DNA from 3 places in the Mycobacterium botniense genome. Region 1 is predicted to be linked to each of the others. Evidence: riboswitches for the same ligand, from Rfam matches in the RefSeq annotation. Region 1 holds a riboswitch; each other region holds the start of a gene.
The links. A riboswitch is a leader RNA that binds a small molecule or an ion and turns the genes downstream of it on or off. The one in region 1 is predicted to bind cobalamin.
Positions count from the first base shown of each region.

Region 1 (6,345 bases):
CGAACCCGCTAACCCCTTCTTACGCGGAAACCCATAGCCCCGCGTCTAGAACACGTTCTAATCTTTGTGGTCATGGGATTTCTCAGGCCTCAACTGCCGCAGATCGACATGGCCGAATGGAGCAAAGGCACCCGCAGCGAGAAGATCCGCCCGATGGCACGGCACTGGGCCGAGGTGGGGTTCGGCACGCCGGTCGCGCTGCATCTGTTCTACGTCATCAAGATCGGCCTCTACATCCTCGGTGGCTGGCTGTTCGCGCTGGCGACCCCGGGTATCGGCGGATTCACTGAGGTGGCCTCGTGGTGGTGGGAGCCGATCGTGTTCGAAAAGGTCGTGCTCTACACGATGCTGTTTGAAGTCGTCGGACTGGGGTGTGGCTTCGGGCCGCTGAACAACCGGTTCTTCCCGCCGATGGGCTCGATCCTGTACTGGTTGCGGCCTAACACCATCCGGCTTCCGCCGTGGCCCGGCAAAGTTCCGTTCACCCGGGGGAGTGCACGTACTGGTGCCGATGTCGCGCTCTACGCGGCGCTGCTGATAATGATTCTGGTTGCCCTGTTTTCGGACGGCACCGGGCCGATACCCGAGCTCGGCACCGCTATCGGCGTACTGCCGGTCTGGCAGATCTGGGTGATCCTCGGCCTGCTCGCCGTGCTCGGCCTGCGCGACAAAGTCATCTTTTTGGCCGCGCGCGGCGAGGTGTACGCCACGCTGGCGGTCACCTTCTTGTTCACGGCCTGGAGCCCTGTCGACATGATCGTCGCCGCCAAAGTGGTGTTCGTCGTCATCTGGATGGGCGCGGCCACCTCAAAACTCAACCACCATTTCCCGTTCGTGATCTCCACGATGATGTCCAACAATCCGCTCATTCGGGCGAAGTCGCTGAAGCGGGCGTTCTTCGAGAAGTTCCCCGACGACCTGCGGCCCGGTATTTTGTCGCGGATCGTCGCCCACGGCGGCACCACCGTGGAGATGTGTGTGCCGGTGGTGTTGTTCTTCTCCCGCGGCGGCTGGCTGACCGCGGTAGCGGCGGCGGTAATGGTGTGCTTTCATCTGGCGATCCTGACCGCGATCCCGATGGGGGTGCCGTTGGAGTGGAACGTGTTCATGATCTACGGCATCGGGGCGTTGTTCGTCGCGTACGCCAATCTCGGGCTCAGCAACCTGAAACAGCCTGTTCCGCTGGCCGTTTTGTTCGTTGTGATCACCGGGATCGTGATCGCGGGTAATCTGTTCCCGCGCAAGATCTCGTTCCTGCCGGGGATGCGCTATTACGCCGGCAACTGGGACACCACCCTGTGGTGTGTGAAACCTTCCGCCGACGAGAAGATCAACCGCGGCCTCGTCGCCATCGCCAGTATGCCGGCCGCCCAGCTAGAGCGGTACTACGGCAAGGAGCGAGCCCAGATTCCGATGTATCTCGGGTATGCCTTTCGCGCTATGAACACCCACGGCCGGGCCCTGTTCACGTTGGCCCATCGCGCCATGGCCGGGGAGAACGAGGACGACTATGTCATCACCGACGGCGAACGGATCTGCAGCACCGCGATCGGTTGGAACTTCGGCGACGGCCACATGCATAACGAGCAGCTGATCGCCGCGATGCAGGAGCGCTGCCATTTCGAACCCGGGGAAGTGCGGGTTGTGCTGCTGGATGCCCAGCCGATTCACCGTCAAACCCAGGAGTACCGGTTAGTCGACGCCGCCACCGGCGAATTCGAGCGGGGCTATGTGCGGGTGGCCGATATGGTGACCCGCCAGCCGTGGGAGGACGACCTACCGGTGCACGTGCTGTCCACTTCTGCTGTCGATGCGGGCGGCAGCGATTAGGGCAGGTCCACCCCATCGCGCGCCGAGCGTGCAACTGTGGCGAGGTTCGACGATTTTTCCGCCGCCAGTGCACGCTGGGCGAACCGTGCGATCAGATGTCGGCCCGCACCTGTGCGGCCGCGGCGACCATATTGCGCAGCGACGCCGTCACCTCGTCGACGGTTCGGGTCTTCAACCCGCAGTCGGGGTTAACCCACAACCGTTCGGCCGGCACTGCTCTCAGCGCGGCACGCAGCGAGTTCGCGATCTCATCGGTGCTTGGCACCCGCGGCGAATGAATATCGTAGACCCCGGGCCCCACGCTGTTGGAAAAGCCAGCCTGGTTGAGGTCGTCGAGCACTTCCATATGCGAGCGGGCCGCTTCGATCAGCGTGACATCGGCGTCCAGCTCCGCGATAGCGCCGATGACCTCACCGAACTCCGAATAGCACAGGTGTGTCTGGATCTGGGTGGAGTCGGAGACCCCCGAGGTCGCCAGCCGGAAGGCGCCCACCGCCCACTGCAGGTACGCGTCCTGCTCGGCCCGGCGCAGCGGCAGCAGCTCCCGCAGCGCAGGCTCATCGACCTGGATGATGGCGATACCCGCCCGCTCCAGATCCACCGTCTCATCGCGAATCGCCAGGGCGATCTGATACGCGGTATCGGCCAGCGGCTGGTCGTCGCGCACGAACGACCACGCCAGGATCGTCACCGGCCCGGTCAGCATGCCCTTGACCGGCTTGCCGGTCAGCGACTGCGCGTAGGTGATCCACTCGACCGTCATCGGGTGCGGCCGCGACACGTCGCCGTAGAGGATCGGCGGGCGGACACAGCGGGTGCCGTAGGACTGCACCCAGCCGTTGTCGGTGGCGAAGAAACCGTCGAGCTGCTCGGCGAAGTATTGGACCATATCGTTGCGTTCGGGTTCGCCGTGAACCAGCACATCCAGGCCAAGCCGTTCCTGGAGCGCGATGACTTCGGCGATCTCAGTCTTCATCCGCCGCTCATATTCCTCCCGGTCGATCTCGCCGTTCCGCAGCGCCGCGCGGGCTTTGCGGATCGCCGGGGTCTGCGGGAACGAGCCGATCGTGGTGGTCGGCAGGGGCGGCAAGTGCAACCGGGCGTTTTGGCTCTCACGACGCTCAGCGGCGTTGCCGCGTTTGGTGCCCGAGGCCATGAGCGTGTCGATGCGGGCGCGGATCTGCTCGTTGTGCAGGCGGGGATCCGAGCGGCGCGACGCCACCGCAGCATTGGAGGCCGCGATCTCGTCGGCCACCGCGTCGCGTCCCTCGCGCAGCGCACGCGCCAGCACCACGACTTCACGCACTTTTTCAGCGCCGAACGCCAACCAGCTGCGCAAGTTGTCGTCCAGCGCGCCACTGGTTTCCAAAGCCAGCGAGTACGGCACATGCAGGGTGGAGCATGACGTCGAGACCGCGAGGTTGCCCACCGAGCCCAGCAACGTGGCCAGGCGGCTCAGCGCCGCCTCCACGTCGGTACGCCACACATTGCGCCCGTCGACGATGCCGGCCACCACAAGCTTGCCGGCCAGCTCCGGGATCGCGGCCACGGGGGCGCCGCCCCCGGCGACCAGGTCAACGCCGATGGCCTCAACGGGTGTGCGCGCCAGCGCGGGCAGCGCAGCGCCCGGGTCGCCGAAATAGGTGGCCACATGGATACCGGGCCGGTCGGTCAGCGACCCCAGCGTGGTATAGACGCGCTCGGCCAGCGCGGCCGCGCCGGCATGCATATCGGTCACCAGCACCGGTTCGTCGAGCTGCACCCAGGCGGCGCCGGCCCCGGCGAGCAGCGACAGCAGCTCGGAGTAGAGCGGCACCACCTCGTCCAACCGCTCGATCGGCGCACCCGCACCGTCCACCGGCTTGCTCAGCAGCAGGAACGTGAGCGGGCCGATGAGCACCGGGCGTGCGGGAATTCCCTGCGCTAGCGCTTCTTTCAGCTCAGCGAGCACCTTGCCCGGGTGCAGCGTGAATTGGGTGCCCGGGCCGATCTCCGGAACCAGGTAGTGGTAGTTGGTATCGAACCACTTGGTCATCTCCAGCGGCGCGACCTCATCGGTGCCCCGCGCCGCCGCGAAGTAGCGGTCCAGCTCATCGGAAAGATGCGCCACCCGCGCCGGCAGCGCCCCCAGCAGGACCGCGGTGTCGAGCATCTGGTCGTAGTAGGAAAACGTGTTCACCGGCACGGAATCCAGCCCGGCGCCGGCTAGATCCGACCAGGTGTCGCGGCGCAGGGCGGCAGCAACGGATTCCAGCTCCGAGCGGCTGGTTCGCCCCGCCCAGAAACCCTCGATGGCGCGTTTGAGTTCGCGGCGCGGGCCGATGCGCGGGGAGCCGGTGACGGTAGCGGTGAAAGGTTGAGCAGTCATCAGTTCGTCCTTCATCTGCGATGAGTGGTCATCGCCGGCGGACGCACAGCCGATCCGGTCGCGGTGCGCGCCTCGACGCGCGATCCCACCCGGGACGGCCAGACGCCCATTCCTCGAGGCGATGAGCCGCCGGACGCGGTGCGCCCGGCACAGCTGGCAGGTCTTCGGACTCACAGGCACGCACCCGGTGGTGCTCCTAATAGCCGTCGCTTCCCAGTCGCTGACCAGTGCAGATGACGGCGGTCGTTCCTGTTTACCGCTGCGGGACAGTCCCGGATTCGCACCGGGTTCCCTCTCACAAGACATCACGTCTTGCTCGATGCCGGCAGTGCCCGGCGGCGCGGCCGGCAGACCAGCTGCGTCTCTGAGATTACCCGGCCGGTCGACATGGCAATCGCGACCCACCGGCCGGCGCGTGCGGCGGTGTCGACGGCGAGCGGGCAGCCTCTCGGGCCGGCCGGCGCAGCGGAGTCGATGACCCCAATGGCGAACCGCCACGCGCGCTGGTCGAGAATCGATTCATGACCTTGGTTGGAAGGTCACCGTCGAAGGAGATAGTTCCATGGCCGAAGCCGTAATCGTCGAGGCGGTGCGGTCCCCGATCGGCAAGCGCAACGGCGCGCTCTCGGGGGTGCATCCTGCGGATTTGTCCGCGCAAGTGCTCAACGGACTAGTCGAAAAGGCCGGTGTCGACCCGGAAATCGTCGACGACGTGATCTGGGGCTGTGTCATGCAAGCCGGTGAACAGGCCCTCGACATCGCCCGCACCGCATTGCTCTCGGCGGGCTGGCCTGAGACCGTCCCGGGTGTGACCGTCGACCGCCAATGCGGGTCCAGCCAGCAGTCGGTGCACTTCGCCGCCGCTGGGGTGGTGGCCGGCCACTACGACGTGGTTGTCGCGGGCGGGGTCGAGTCGATGTCGCGGGTACCGATGGGTTCCTCGCTGGCTAACGGCGGCAGGCCTTACCCGGACGCTTTCCTGCAGCGGTACCACCGGGTGATCCCCAACCAGGGCATCGGTGCCGAGATGATCGCCGAACGCTGGGGCTTCGACCGCACCACACTGGACGAGTTCTCTCTCGGTTCACACGAAAAAGCTGCCGCAGCACAAGATTCCGGTGCTTTCGACGATCAGATCGTCGCGATCAAGGATCAGGACGGCAACGTCGTGCTCAAGGACGAAGGCATCCGCCGCGGCACCACAATCGAGAAAATGGCCGAGCTGAAGCCGGCGTTCAAAGAAGACGGAGTGATCCACGCCGGCAATTCCAGCCAGATCTCCGACGGTGCGGCGGCACTGCTGTTCATGTCAGCGGAGAAAGCCAAGTCGTTGGGTCTCAAACCGCTCGCCAAGGTGCACACCGCGACACTGGCCGGGGCTGACCCGGTGATCATGTTGACCGCTCCGATCCCGGCGACCCAGAAGGTGCTCCAGAAATCCGGTTTGAAGCTCGAAGACATCGGCGTGTTCGAGGTCAACGAGGCGTTCGCCCCGGTGCCGCTGGCCTGGCTGGCCGACATCGGCGCCGACGAAAAGAAACTCAACCCCAACGGCGGGGCGATCGCACTGGGCCACCCGCTCGGCGGATCGGGGGCCCGCATCATGACGACATTGCTCTACCACATGCGCGACAAGGGAATCCGCTACGGCTTGCAGACCATGTGCGAGGGCGGGGGCCAGGCCAACGCCACGATTGTGGAGCTGCTGTGACCGAAGCGGTCGCCCAACCCGCGGCGCTCATCGAGCGCCGCGGCAATGTCATGGTCATCACGATCAACCGGCCGGAAGCCCGCAATGCGGTCAACAGCGCTGTGAGCATTGCCGTGGGCGACGCGCTCGAAGAAGCCCAGCACGACGCCGAGGTGCGCGCGGTGGTGATCACCGGCGCCGGCGAGAAAGCCTTCTGCGCCGGAGCGGATCTGAAAGCGATCGCCCGCCGTGAAAACCTCTACCACCCCGACCACGGGGAGTGGGGCTTCGCCGGATACGTGCACCACTTCATCGACAAGCCCACCATCGCCGCGGTCAACGGGACCGCATTGGGCGGCGGCACCGAGCTGGCGCTGGCCAGCGACCTGGTGGTGGCCGAGGAGCGGGCCCAGTTCGGGCTGCCCGAGGTCAAACGTGGGCTGATCGCGGGCGCCGG
Region 1 covers NZ_BLKW01000004.1:280,757-287,101, forward strand. The annotation lists gene G6N08_RS11485 (DUF3556 domain-containing protein) at 73-1,830, shown strand; gene metE (5-methyltetrahydropteroyltriglutamate--homocysteine S-methyltransferase) at 1,922-4,198, opposite strand; cobalamin riboswitch at 4,337-4,570, opposite strand; gene G6N08_RS11495 (thiolase family protein) at 4,761-5,909, shown strand; gene G6N08_RS11500 (crotonase/enoyl-CoA hydratase family protein) at 5,906-6,345, shown strand, end outside.

Region 2 (6,345 bases), on a different contig from region 1:
CAAGGAGCCGCTGCGAAAACCTCTTCGTCCGGCGGAGCCCCGGACAGTCCGCCCGCGATGTTGCCGGGGTATCCCTCGTGCACCAGGATGTCCGACGTTTGCGCCTTCGTGAAGTCGGCGATCGCCGGCAGCGGCCCGAAGTCGACTTCCACTAAGTCCGTTGCGTCCTCGGCGATGTAGCGGTTTTCGGCGATCACCAGGGCCACCGGGTCGCCCACGAACTTCGCCTCGCCTTCAGCCAGCGGCGGCCGCGGAGTATCGGGAACATCCTTGCCCGCCACCGCGTGCCAGGCTTCTTTGACGTCGGGGTTGAGGTCTGCGGCGGTGAACACGGCGTGTACACCGGGCAGCGCCAGGGCCGCCGAGGCGTCGATCCCGTTGATGCGGGCCCGGGCGAACGGGCTGCGGACGAAGCAGGCATGCAGCATGCCGGGCCGGGTGACATCGTCGACGAACGTGCCGTGGCCGGTCAGCAGTCGGGCGTCTTCCACCCGCTGGACCCGGGTGCCGACGTAGCGGGAGGTGGCGGTTTGTTCGCGCGGCCGGGTCATGGCAATCGCTCCCATCCGACGGCTGTTCGGGTCTGTGTCAATGCGCCGGACTACCCCTCACTAAAACTATAGAAGGGTGGTTATCGTACATCGAGAAGCAATCTGTCAAAAACGAGAGTGACATTATCGCACGCCGAATGGGCACCTCCCGCACTAACGTCAGCGATCGTGCGTGATGTACTCGGCGAGCTGATGACGATCTGGCGTGCCGGTGACACCGCCGGTGTCGCCACCGTGGTCCGCACCCGGCACTCAGCACCAAGGCCACCAGGGGCGGTGCTGGTCGTGGGGCCGGACGGGACAGTGGCCGGGTCGGTTTCGGGCGGTTGTGTCGAGGCGGCGGTCTACGAACTCGCCGCCGAGGTGCGGCGATCCGGACGTCCGCAACTGCAGCGCTACGGTGCCAGTGCCGACGACCCGTTCGCGGTCGGTCTCACCTGCGGCGGGGAGATCGATGTCTTCGCCGAACCGATATCGCGGCGTTCCTTCCCGCAATTGCAGGTGGTGGCCGACGATCTCGCCGCGCACCGCCCGACCGCCGTCGCCACGGTCATCGCCCATCCCGACCCCGGCCGGCTGGGACGCAAACTGGTCATCACCGCGGATTCGGTGCACGGATCGCTGGGCTCGGCGCGCGCCGACGCCGCCGTCACCGACGACGCCCGGGGGCTGCTGGCCGCGGGCCGCTCCACGGTGCTCAGCTACGGCGCAGACGGGCAGCGCCAAGACGTCGGCATGGAGGTATTCGTGGCCAGCCACGCACCGCCGCCGCGAATGCTGATCTTCGGCGCGATCGACTTCGCCGCGGCCTTGGCCCGCCAGGGCAGTTTTCTGGGCTACCGGGTGACCGTGTGCGACGCGCGGGCGATCTTTGCGACACCCGCGCGGTTCCCCACCGCCGATGAGGTCGTCATCGACTGGCCGCACCGCTACCTGACGGCGCAGGCCGAGCAGGGCGCGATCGACGCCCGGACCGTGATCTGCGTACTCACGCATGACCCCAAATTCGACGTACCGCTGCTGCGGGTGGCGTTGCGCCTCGATGTCGGCTACGTCGGTGCCATGGGCTCGCGTCGCACCCACCATGAGCGGCTGAACCGATTACGCGCGGCGGGGCTGACCGATGCCGAGCTGAGCCGGCTGGCCAGCCCGATCGGCCTGGACCTGGGTGCTCGCACCCCGGAAGAGACCGCGGTGTCGATCGCCGCGGAGATCATCGCGCGCTGCTGGGGCGGCGGTGGCAGACCACTCACTGAGCTGGATGGCCGCATTCACCACGACCCGATGCCATGACTCCCCGCATCGCCGGGGTGCTGTTAGCCGCCGGCGCCGGACGCCGCTACGGAATGCCCAAGGTGCTGGTCGACGGCTGGCTGGATATCGCGGTGACGGCGTTACGTTCCGGCGGCTGCACCGAGGTCATTGTGGTTGTCGGGGCGGCTGCCGTGCCGGCGCCGCCGGGGGTCACCGTGGTCAGCGTGCCCGACTGGCAGGAGGGTCTGAGCGCCTCGGTGCGCGCCGGGCTGACCCAGGCCGAACGGATCGACGCGGCCTACGCCGTGTTGCACGTCGTCGACACCCCCGATGTGGGTCCCGCGGTAATCGCGCGAGTTCTTAAGCGGGCGTTGGCCTCTGGTAGTGGGCTGGCACGCGCCTATTTCGGCGCGCGTCCCGGTCATCCGGTAGTCATCGCCCGCCGCCACTGGCCGACCGTCCTGGCCAGCATCAGCGGCGATCACGGTGCGGGCGCCTACCTGCGCGCCCGCGGCGACGTGGAGGTCGTCGACTGCAGCGACCTCGCCAGCGGCCGCGACATCGACGAGCCGGGGTGAGGAAACCAACGGGGTGCCGGGGCACGTAGTATGTCGTGCGCAACTGGTTTGCCGCGGTCACACTGTGTGGCAACGGCATCGAGCGGCGGATGCTGGTACGGGTCCGCCGTGAGAGGGAACCCGGTGCGAATCCGGGACTGTCCCGCAGCGGTATGCAGGAACGACCGCCGTCAGGAGCACTGGTCCGCGGCAGATGTCTGGGGCTGGGAAGCGACGGTTAGTAGGAGCACCGTTTTCGGTGTGGGCCTGCGAGTCCGAAGACCTGCCAGTTGTGCCGGGCGCGCCGTGTCCGGCAGCGCGTCGCCTCGTGGATTGGGCGGATCGCCGTAAGCGGGTGCCGAGCGGATGCCGTTTTGACGGCGCGTGATCGGCTCCGGCGGCCAAACGTCTCGTAGGGCGGCGAGCATCCCGTCGTACTGAGGGGCGTTTTGATGACTCCTTCACCATGCACCGCAGCCTTGTGTGACCCGCCCTGCGCCGGCAAAGACCGGCAACCCGGGTGCGTCGCCGAAAAGGCGGGCGCAGTGAATCGTGCCCGACTGGTATCTGGTGACTTCGGTCTGCGCCATCCATTATGGGCCGCGCTTGGCCCGGATCGGGTCGATCGTGGCGGAACGGCGTGGTCGTCTCTGCACGCGGCTGGCGTGCGATGACCGCGCCGATCTGGATGTCCTCGCCACCGGAGGTGCATTCGGCGTTGCTGAGCAGCGGCCCGGGGCCGGGATCGTACCTCACAGCGGCCGGGGCGTGGCATTCGTTGAGCGCCGAATACGCCTCGGCGGCCGACGAACTCGGCGCGGTTACGGCGTCGGTGCAGGCCGGAGCCTGGGCGGGGCGCAGTGCGGAATCGTATGTGGCCGCTCATGTCCCGTATCTGGCGTGGCTGAGAAAGGCCAGCGCCGACAGCGCGGCGATGGCCGCTCAGCACGAAACCGCGGCCAGCGCCTACACCACCGCGCTGGCGGCCATGCCGACGTTGGGGGAGCTAGCCGCCAACCACGCCGTCCATGCGGCGTTGGTCGCCACGAATTTCTTCGGGATCAACACCATTCCGATTGCGCTCAATGAAGCCGACTATGTGCGGATGTGGGTTCAGGCCGCCACCGTCATGAGCACCTACCAGGGTGTGACCAACGCGGCGGTGGCGGCGACGCCACAGACCACGCCTGCACCTTCGATCGTGAAATCCGATGCTGCGCCAGTCTCTTCCGACCCGGCCTCTCCAGCGAAGTCGATATTCACCGTCTTTGCACAGCTGGACCAGCTCATCGATCAGATTCTCGGCCCTCGGCTCACCGGCCCGCCCTACTATGTCGGCGAACCATTCTATGACTTCGAGAGCCTTGCGAATCTGCAGGCGATGATCGCGTACATCCTCAGTCCACCCACCAGTTTCACCACCGGCCAACCGTTGAACCTCCTTGGGGCAACGGAATCTCTGCTGTCCTTACCCGGCATCTACTGGTCTGGGTATGAAGGAGTGGTGGCGGCGATTGGGAATAACACGCCGCTGTTGATGTTCGCGTCGGGGGTTTACGCGATCGAGGTCTTCTTCGACTGGAGTACTCAGCTGCTGCAGTATCTGTATTTTGTGGCCACGACGACTCCGTTGTTGCCGATGGGTGCGGCGTTTCCCGCGCTGGCCACGCCCATGGGGGCCATCGGCGGTTGCACGGGTTTGACAGGACTGGTTGGTCTGGTGCACCCGGCGTCGGTGTCGATCCCGGTGCCCGCGGCGTTCACCCCGGCCTCGAGCCCGCCGCTGTTTCCACATCCGACCCCTGCTTCGGTCACAGCCCCGGCCCCGCCCCCACCGCCGCCTGCGACTTCCGCGCCCGCCGTGCCCGGCGCTTCGCCGCCACCGCCCCCACCTGCAGGCCCGGGATCCTTCCCCTACCTGGTGGGTGATCTGAGCATAGGTTCGCAGACCGCGTCGGGTTCCCGCGTCAAGAAGATAGCGTCGAAGCCCGCCGCCGCCGCGGCCCCGGCAGCCGCGGCGGCGCCCCCAGAGAAGGCACACCTGCACCGTCGCCGGCGGACACAGGTCAACGAACGCGGGCGCGGCTACGAATACCTGAATCGGGAGCCAGAAAGTGTCACGGCTTCAGATCAGGGTGGGAAACCGCTTGGTTTTGCCGGTACCGCGGCTAAGCAGACCGCCGCTGCCGCAGCGGGATTGACCACGTTGCCCGACGAATTCGGCAGCGGCCCGCACATGCCGATGATGCCGGGCACCTGGGGCCCGTGAGGACGGTCACGCACCGCTCGTCGGGTGCTGGCGCGGGCGGCACGCGGCTGACGATCGGTCCGCCACTGGTCGCGTGCCCGGCGCCGCCTGAGCGGCCGGGCTGCGCGGCGCCGCGGCCGGCCGGTCTCAGTCCTTGTGGTCCGCCGGGTTGGCGGCTACCGGCAAATCCCCGGTGGCCGGGCCGTCCGCCGCGATCGGCAGCTCGGCCACGGCTGCGATGTCCGCCGCGGTCGCAGTGTCGCCGGGGTGGGTGGGGATTTCCGCGGCGGTGGCCTGCACCCGGTCCCGCACCAGGTACCAGCCCCCGATGAGGGCCGGCACTCCGATCCCCAGCGTCGCAATGATCCAGGGGCCGCGTTGGGCGTCGAACATCATCAACACGAGCACAGCGGCCAGGAAAGCCAAGGTGAGGTAGCCGCTGTAGGGAGCCAGCGGCATGCGGAATCGCGGCCGCTGCATGATGCCGGCCTTTGTCAGCCGGTACAGCCGCAACTGGCAAGCCACGATCGTGGCCCAGGCCGCCATGATGCCCAAAGCGGCGATGTTGAGGACAATCTCGAAGGCCTGGCCAGGTTTGACCGCGTTGAGCACGACACCGAACAGCCCGATCGTGCTGGTCAGCAAGATGCCGGCATAGGGTACGCCGTTGCGCGACATCCGCGCGGTGAACTTCGGGCCGCTGCCGTTGACCGCCATCGACCGCAAAATCCGGCCGGTCGAATACAGTCCCGCGTTCAGGCTGGAGAACGCCGCGGTGAGGACCACGACGTTCATCACCGAGCCGGCGCCGGTGAAACCGATCTTGGAGAAAAACGTGACGAACGGGCTTTCATGTGCGCGGTAAGCGGTGTAGGGCAACAGCAGCGCCAGCAGGGCGACCGACCCGACATAGAAGACCCCGATCCGGGTCACCACCGCGTTGATGGCCCGGGGCATGATCTTTTCCGGTTCGGCGGTCTCCCCGGCGGCGGTGCCGATCAGCTCCACGGCCGCATAAGCGAACACCACTCCCGAAGTGACGAGCACCAAAGGCAGTAGCCCGGTCGGCAAGAACCCGCCGTGATCGCTCCACAGGCCGAAGCCGGTGTCGCGACCGTCGACCTGGAAACGCCCGAGCACAAAGACGAGCCCGACCACCAGGAACGCGGTCAGCGCCACGACCTTGATCAGCGCTGCCCAGAACTCCAGTTCGCCGAAGGCCTTCACCGAGATCATGTTCACCGACACCACCGCCATCAGGGCGATCAGCGCAAAGGCCCACTGCGGCACCGCGTTTAACGCTTTCCAGTAATGCAGGTAGTTGGCGATCGCGGTGCTGTCCACGATCCCGGTCATCGCCCAGTTCAGGAAATACATCCAGCCCGCGACGAACGCCGCTTTCTCCCCGTAGAACTCGCGGGCGTAGGACACGAACGAGCCCGACGAGGGGCGGTGCAGCACAAGTTCGCCCAGCGCCCGCAAGATCAGGAATACGAAACTCCCGCAGATCCCGTAGACCAGGAATAAGCCCGGCCCCGCCGACGCCAGCCGTCCTCCGGCTCCCAGGAACAGCCCCGTGCCGATAGCGCCGCCGATCGCGATCATCTGCAGCTGGCGGCGATGCAGGTCGTGGTGATAGCCGGCGTCCTCGCGGGTGAGCAGCACGGTGTCAGCGACGCGAGGCGTGTGGGGCAGGGGCGGCATCAGGTTCCTCTCGCGTGGCGTGGTGCGACGC
Region 2 covers NZ_BLKW01000002.1:896,296-902,640, reverse strand. The annotation lists gene G6N08_RS04505 (xanthine dehydrogenase family protein molybdopterin-binding subunit) at 1-551, opposite strand, end outside; gene G6N08_RS04500 (XdhC family protein) at 720-1,844, shown strand; gene G6N08_RS04495 (nucleotidyltransferase family protein) at 1,841-2,383, shown strand; cobalamin riboswitch at 2,459-2,667, shown strand; gene G6N08_RS04490 (PPE domain-containing protein) at 3,033-4,631, shown strand; gene G6N08_RS04485 (amino acid permease) at 4,758-6,314, opposite strand.
Region 2: another riboswitch for cobalamin. It lies ahead of G6N08_RS04490 (PPE domain-containing protein); the one in region 1 lies ahead of metE (5-methyltetrahydropteroyltriglutamate--homocysteine S-methyltransferase).

Region 3 (6,345 bases), on a different contig from region 1:
AAGCGGATCATTGGCCAGGAGGACGCCGTCAAGGCAGTGTCCAAGGCGATCCGCCGCACCCGCGCCGGGTTAAAGGACCCCAAGCGTCCCTCCGGTTCGTTCATCTTCGCCGGCCCGTCCGGTGTCGGTAAGACTGAGCTGTCCAAGGCGCTGGCGGAGTTCCTGTTCGGCGATGACGACGCGCTCATCCAGATCGACATGGGCGAGTTCCACGATCGGTTCACCGCGTCACGGCTCTTCGGCGCCCCGCCGGGGTATGTCGGTTACGAGGAAGGCGGTCAGCTCACCGAGAAGGTGCGGCGCAAGCCGTTTTCGGTGGTGCTGTTCGACGAGATCGAGAAGGCGCACCAAGAGATCTACAACAGCCTGTTGCAGGTGCTCGAGGACGGTCGGCTCACCGACGGGCAGGGCCGCACAGTGGACTTTAAGAACACGGTCCTGATCTTCACGTCTAATCTCGGTACCGCGGACATCTCCAAGCCGGTTGGGCTGGGCTTCTCCCAGGGCGGCGGCGAGAACGACTACGAGCGGATGAAGCAGAAGGTCAACGACGAGCTGAAGAAACATTTCCGCCCGGAGTTCCTCAACCGCATCGACGACATCATCGTCTTCCACCAGCTGACCCAGGAAGAGATCATCCGGATGGTGGAGTTGATGATCAGCCGGGTGAGCGATCAGCTCAAGAGCAAGGACATGGCGCTGGAGTTGACCGACAAGGCCAAAGCGCTGCTGGCCAAGCGCGGATTTGACCCGGTGCTGGGTGCGCGCCCGCTGCGACGGACCATTCAGCGCGAAATCGAGGACGCTCTGAGTGAGAAGATCCTGTTCGAGGAGGTTGGACCGGGGCAAGTCGTCACCGTCGATGTGGAGAACTGGGACGGTGAGGGCGCTGGTGAAGACGCGGTATTCACATTCACCGGAACTCGCAAGCCGGCTGAGCCCGTCGAGCCGGACCTGGCCAATGTGGGAGTCCACAGCGCGGGCGGCCCCGCGCAGGCCGGCCAATAAACCTCTGCGAGGTGGCCAGTCACTGCAGGTATCGCGAAATCCGCTGTAGTGACTGGCCACTGGCCGTCTAACCTCTCAGCCACAATCCGGGTCCGGCTGCCAGCGGGCTTCGATGTTGGCCAGCTTCCAGTAAGCGACCGCTCCCACCCAGGTAAGCACGAAGAGTCCAACAATCACCAAACCGGCTGTGTTGAGGTCGATGACGCTGATCCAGTTGACGATGGGGTTGGCCCAGTGGAAATCGTCGTGCAAGATCGAAACCAGTTCGATCGACCCGATCAGTAACGCGACTGCGATCGAAAGCCCTGTCACCGCAAGGTTGTAGTAGATCTTGCGGATTGGCTGCACAAAAGCCCAGTCGTAGGCCACCGTCATCAGGACACCGTCAGCCGTGTCCATCAGACTCATGCCGGCCGCAAATAGCAACGGCAGCACCAGCACCGCATACCAGGGCAGACCGGCGGCGGCCCCGGTGCCCGCCAGCGCCAGCACGGCGACCTCGGTCGCGGTGTCGAACCCCAGCCCGAACAGCACACCAACCGGATAGATTTGTGCTGGGCGCTTGATGCGATTCATCACTGGATGCAGCAGGCGTGCTAAAAACCCCCGGTCATTGAGGGCTGCTTCGAGTTCGGCGTCGCAGTAGCATCCGCGACGGAGTTTGACGAACGCCCGGGAAATTCCCCTCAACGTGACGATGTTCGTGGCTGCGATGAGGTAGAGAAACAGCCCGGAGGCCAAGGTTCCAGCGAACCCGAGTGCGTGCCGGGCCGGTGAATTGCGGTCAACGAGCGCATCCACCGCATGGGCGCCGGCCACGACGAGCACGGCCATGACCAGCACGATGGTGGAATGACCCATCGCAAACCAGAACCCGACAGACGTCGGTTTGCCACGGTGGCCCGATTCGGTTGCGCGTGACCCGGCTCCTTCTCGCACCGCCGGACCGGCCGCATTGTCGCTGTCCGTCATCAGTTTGCGAGTTGTGTTGTCGATAGCAGCGATATGGTCCGCGTCGAAAGCATGCCGCAGACCGAACAGGTAGGCCGACAGGCCCAGGCCGACCCCGAAAATCCCGGAACCGACCTGGTAGTGCCGCGGCACGATGATCCACAGCAAAGTGGCGAAACCCACGACGTGCATGGCGGCAATCACCCCCAGCAGCAGCGCGACACCGGCACGGTCGCGACAATCCCACGTCGAGGTCAACCGGGAGAATTCAGCCCAACGGCCAACGGGATACCGGGCGGCTCGGCGTGCAGCCGCACGACGATACCCAGGGGAAAAATTCGATGATGCCCGAGAAGGCATGAACCAACCGCCTTTCAGGGATTGCGCGTCCCCATCTGCGAGGTGTGCCGGGGAGGTCTGGCTTCCAGCGCCGAAACACTGGTCACAGTGGCGCGACCGCACCGGAATTGCACCGGTTTCCCCGCCGTCACACGATTGCCCCGGCAGACGCTATCTGCTGCGCGGCACCTTGTCGAGCATCCTATTCGGACAGCGCTGCGCCGGTGGTGTTACTAATCTGAGCGACGCGGCTCACCCGCCGTTTTCAACAGCCGGCGGCTTGGGGCGGGGTAAATTAGCGCTGCACCGCAATCAGCGCGAACACCTGCTTCGCAATCTGTAACATCCACGCGGTCACGGTCGGGCCGTGGTCTCGCAACCAGGTCAGCTGAAAGCTGACCACCCAAGGCTGGCCGGTCTTGTCCACCGCATACCAGCTGAACGTCAAATCACCGGGAAGACCGCCAGCTTTCGCGCCAACATACGGCCACGTATCGCGGTTCAGATCGACACCGGGTACGGAGGCCAGAATCTGCTTGACGGGCGCGGCTTCGCCGGACGACACCGTTTGCAGAGCAGCATGGACCCGGCAGATGTCCTCGGCGCTGCCGTACCACTCTGCACCGTAGCTAGACGCCGGGGTATGGGCACGGGCTGGATCAGGTTGGTAAGGACGAGAATTCGCTTGCTGTAACAACTGGGCACGCAATTGCGGGGGAGCGTGACTCCACTGGGCGCGAAGATCCGGCTCACCCCAACCCACTGAGAAGAGCTCGTACATCGTGGGAAATGGCATCATACTGGCCGGATCGTGGTGACCGGCGGCGACTAGAGCCTTCTCGACAGCATGGGTGCCCACCTTCTCGATCAGCAGGTCAGTCGCCATGTTGTCACTGGTGGCGATCATCCTTTCGGCAGCTGTGCGAATCGAAACATGTTCTCCTACCGGAAGGTCCACACCTGACGACCCGACAGCTTTGCTTTTGGCGGTGACCGTGAGCTGGTCATCCCAAGACACCGTGCCGTTTTTTATCGCGTCAGCCACGGCGTAGAGCACATACAACTTGAAAATCGATGCCAGCGGCAGTGACTGAGCTGTATTGGTCCCTGCCAGCCGTTCGCAACGACCATCGTGGACCTTGGCGACTTGGTAGGAATAACGGGCACCGGTTTTGGCCAGTGTGGAGTCGACGTCATGCCATGAGGTGATCGTGGGCGGGCTGGTGGTGACGTCGAACCCGTCAACGAGCCGATCCTCGCCGGTGTGGATCCTGATGTCCTGCCGGGCGCCGTAGGAGGTGATCAGATGCAGCGTCGCCGCGCCGGCGGTGATGTCGATACTGTCGATGGTGAAAGGGCGGTCCCACCACAGGGCTTCCATCGCTCGTTGAACCGATTCGACCATCGCGGGCGCGGCCAGGGTCCGCACCCCCACCTCGCCGATCGGCCAGTCGGAATTAAGCATGTCCATGGTCTGCTGGGCGCGCAGACCGGGCGGGGTCCTGGTGTCGATCCGCACCCCGGCGCCCGCCGCATTCGCCGGCGTCGAAGGGGGTGAAGCACAACCTGCGAGCAAAGTGGCGACCGATGCGACGACTGCCGAAGCCACCGCACCGGCCGGCATCGGCCCGCGGCTACGCCGACGCGCCGGTGCCGGCAACGTCCAACACAACCTCGAATTCCAGCAGCGACGCCCCAGTCGCTACCGGGTTTGCCCGATGCCCGGCGTGGGCTTCGATGGCCGGCCCCGTTGCCCACGCTTGGAAGGCCTCGTCGGACTCCCATTGTGTCACCACGAAGTACCGGTCTTCGCCCTTGACGGGTCGCAACAACTGAAAGCCGAGGAAGCCCGGCGCGTTCTCGACGGCGTGTGCGCGATGGGCGAACCGTTTTTCCAGTTCAGGCCCAGCGCCGGGGGGTACCTCGATTGCGTTGATCTTCACGACTGGCATGGCGCTAGGCTACCGTGCGCCAACGGCTGCCCGCCGATGCATACCGCGAAGCTGGTCAGGGGGAGCCCGTTGCGCAAGATAGAACCATGCCCGCCAATCTGCTGACCTGCCGCGGTGGACAAGGCGAGCCCCTGGTACTGGTCCATGGGCTGATGGGACGCGGCAGCACCTGGTCGCGGCAGCTGCCCTGGCTGACCCGGCTGGGCACGGTGTACACCTACGACGCACCGTGGCACCGGGGCCGTGATGTTCTTGGCCCCTACCCGATCAGCACCGAACGTTTCGTCGCTGACTTGGCCGACGCGGTGATTGCGCTGGGCATGCCTGCCCGGTTGGTCGGGCATTCGATGGGTGCCCTGCACTCGTGGTGCCTGGCCGCCGAACGTCCCGACTTGGTTTCGGCATTGGTGATTGAAGATATGGCGCCGGACTTCCGGGGCCGCACCACCGGCCCGTGGGAGCCGTGGTTACATGCTCTGCCGGTGGAATTTGATTCTGCGGAAGCTATATTCGCAGAATTCGGGCCGGTCGCCGGCCGGTATTTTCTGGAATCGTTCGACCGCAGCGCTTCGGGGTGGCGGCTGCACGGTCATGTCGAACGCTGGATCGAGATTGCCGCTGAATGGGGCACCCGCGACTACTGGGCACAATGGGAGGCTGTGCGCTCGCCGGCGCTGCTCATCGAGGCCGGCAACTCCGTCACGCCGCCGGGACAGATGCGTCAGATGAAGGAAACAGGTTACTGCGCAAGGTATTTATATGTTCCCGAGGCTGGTCACCTGATCCATGATGAGGCGCCGCAGATATACCGGCAGGCAGTGCAATCCTTCTTGACGTCGCTCTAACCCTCTTCGCCGGCCAGTGCGAACTGCCCGCGTGCGGTGCGGGTAATCAAGCCATCGGCCAGCAGCGATTCCAGCGCCCGCTCGCGCTGGTCAGTATCAGCGAGCCACGCCATGTCCAGCTCCGCCTTTGTCACAGGAGAATCCCTGGTGCGCAGCACATCCAGTAGCCGACCGCGGACCTGCCGGTCGGTTCCCGCGTACCCCTGTACCCGACGCGCTGCCCCGCGCGCGGGAGGATAACCGGCGCTGCGCCAGCTGCAGTTGCTCAGCGGGCACAAGTCGCACCGCGGTGCCCGGGCAGCGCACACCGTCGCTCCGAGTTCCATCAGGGCGGCCGAAAACGTCGGCGCTGATTCGCCATCGGGCAGTAACGCTATAACGTCGGCATGGTCGCGAGCCGCCGATGGTGCTGCGGCGTCGGCTCTCCCGTGCACCGCGCGGGCGATCACCCTGCGCACATTGGTGTCGACGACCGGCACCGGCTTGCGGTAGGCGAAACAGGCCACCGCCCGTGCGGTATAGCTGCCGACACCGGGCAGCGTCATCAGGGTTTCCACGTCGTCGGGAACCACATCAGCGTAGTCGCGCGCGATCACGATCGCGCACTGGTGCAGGCGCTTGGCCCGCATCGGGTAGCCCAGTTTTCCCCACGCGCGCAGCACATCGGCCAGAGTGGCCGCTGCCGTTGCCGACGCGGTGGGCCAGCGCCGCACCCATTCCCGCCACACCGGAACCACCCGGGCCACCGGGGTCTGCTGCAACATGAACTCGCTGACGAGAATCTGCCATGCGCTTACCCCGGGATCCCGCCACGGCAGGTCCCGTCGTGCACGGCCGTACCAGTCCAGCAGTTCCTGCGGTGAAATGGTCATCGACCGGTGCGGCAGAATATGCGCCATGCCCGATACCAATGCGGTGAGCGTGTGGAAAGCACTCCACGAGGGTAACGAGCGCTTCGTTGCCGGCAAGCCATTACATCCCCGTCAAAGCGTCGAACACCGGGCCACTCTGGCCGGCGGGCAGCACCCAGCAGTGGCGGTTTTGGGTTGCGCCGATAGCCGGGTGGCCGCTGAGATGATCTTCGACCAGGGCCTGGGTGACATGTTCGTGGTGCGCACGGCGGGGCATGTCATCGATTCAGCGGTGCTGGGCTCGGTGGAGTATGCGGTGTCGGTGCTGAATGTCCCGTTGATCGTTGTCCTCGGCCACCAAAGCTGCGGTGCCGTCATGGCCACATTGACTGCGCTCGA
Region 3 covers NZ_BLKW01000002.1:1,646,361-1,652,705, forward strand. The annotation lists gene clpC1 (ATP-dependent protease ATP-binding subunit ClpC) at 1-1,008, shown strand, start outside; gene nicT (Nickel transporter NicT) at 1,084-2,217, opposite strand; cobalamin riboswitch at 2,353-2,478, opposite strand; gene G6N08_RS07665 (serine hydrolase) at 2,594-3,922, opposite strand; gene mhuD (mycobilin-forming heme oxygenase MhuD) at 3,933-4,250, opposite strand; gene G6N08_RS07675 (alpha/beta fold hydrolase) at 4,337-5,095, shown strand; gene G6N08_RS07680 (HhH-GPD family protein) at 5,092-5,994, opposite strand; gene G6N08_RS07685 (carbonic anhydrase) at 5,993-6,345, shown strand, end outside.
Region 3: another riboswitch for cobalamin. It lies ahead of nicT (Nickel transporter NicT); the one in region 1 lies ahead of metE (5-methyltetrahydropteroyltriglutamate--homocysteine S-methyltransferase).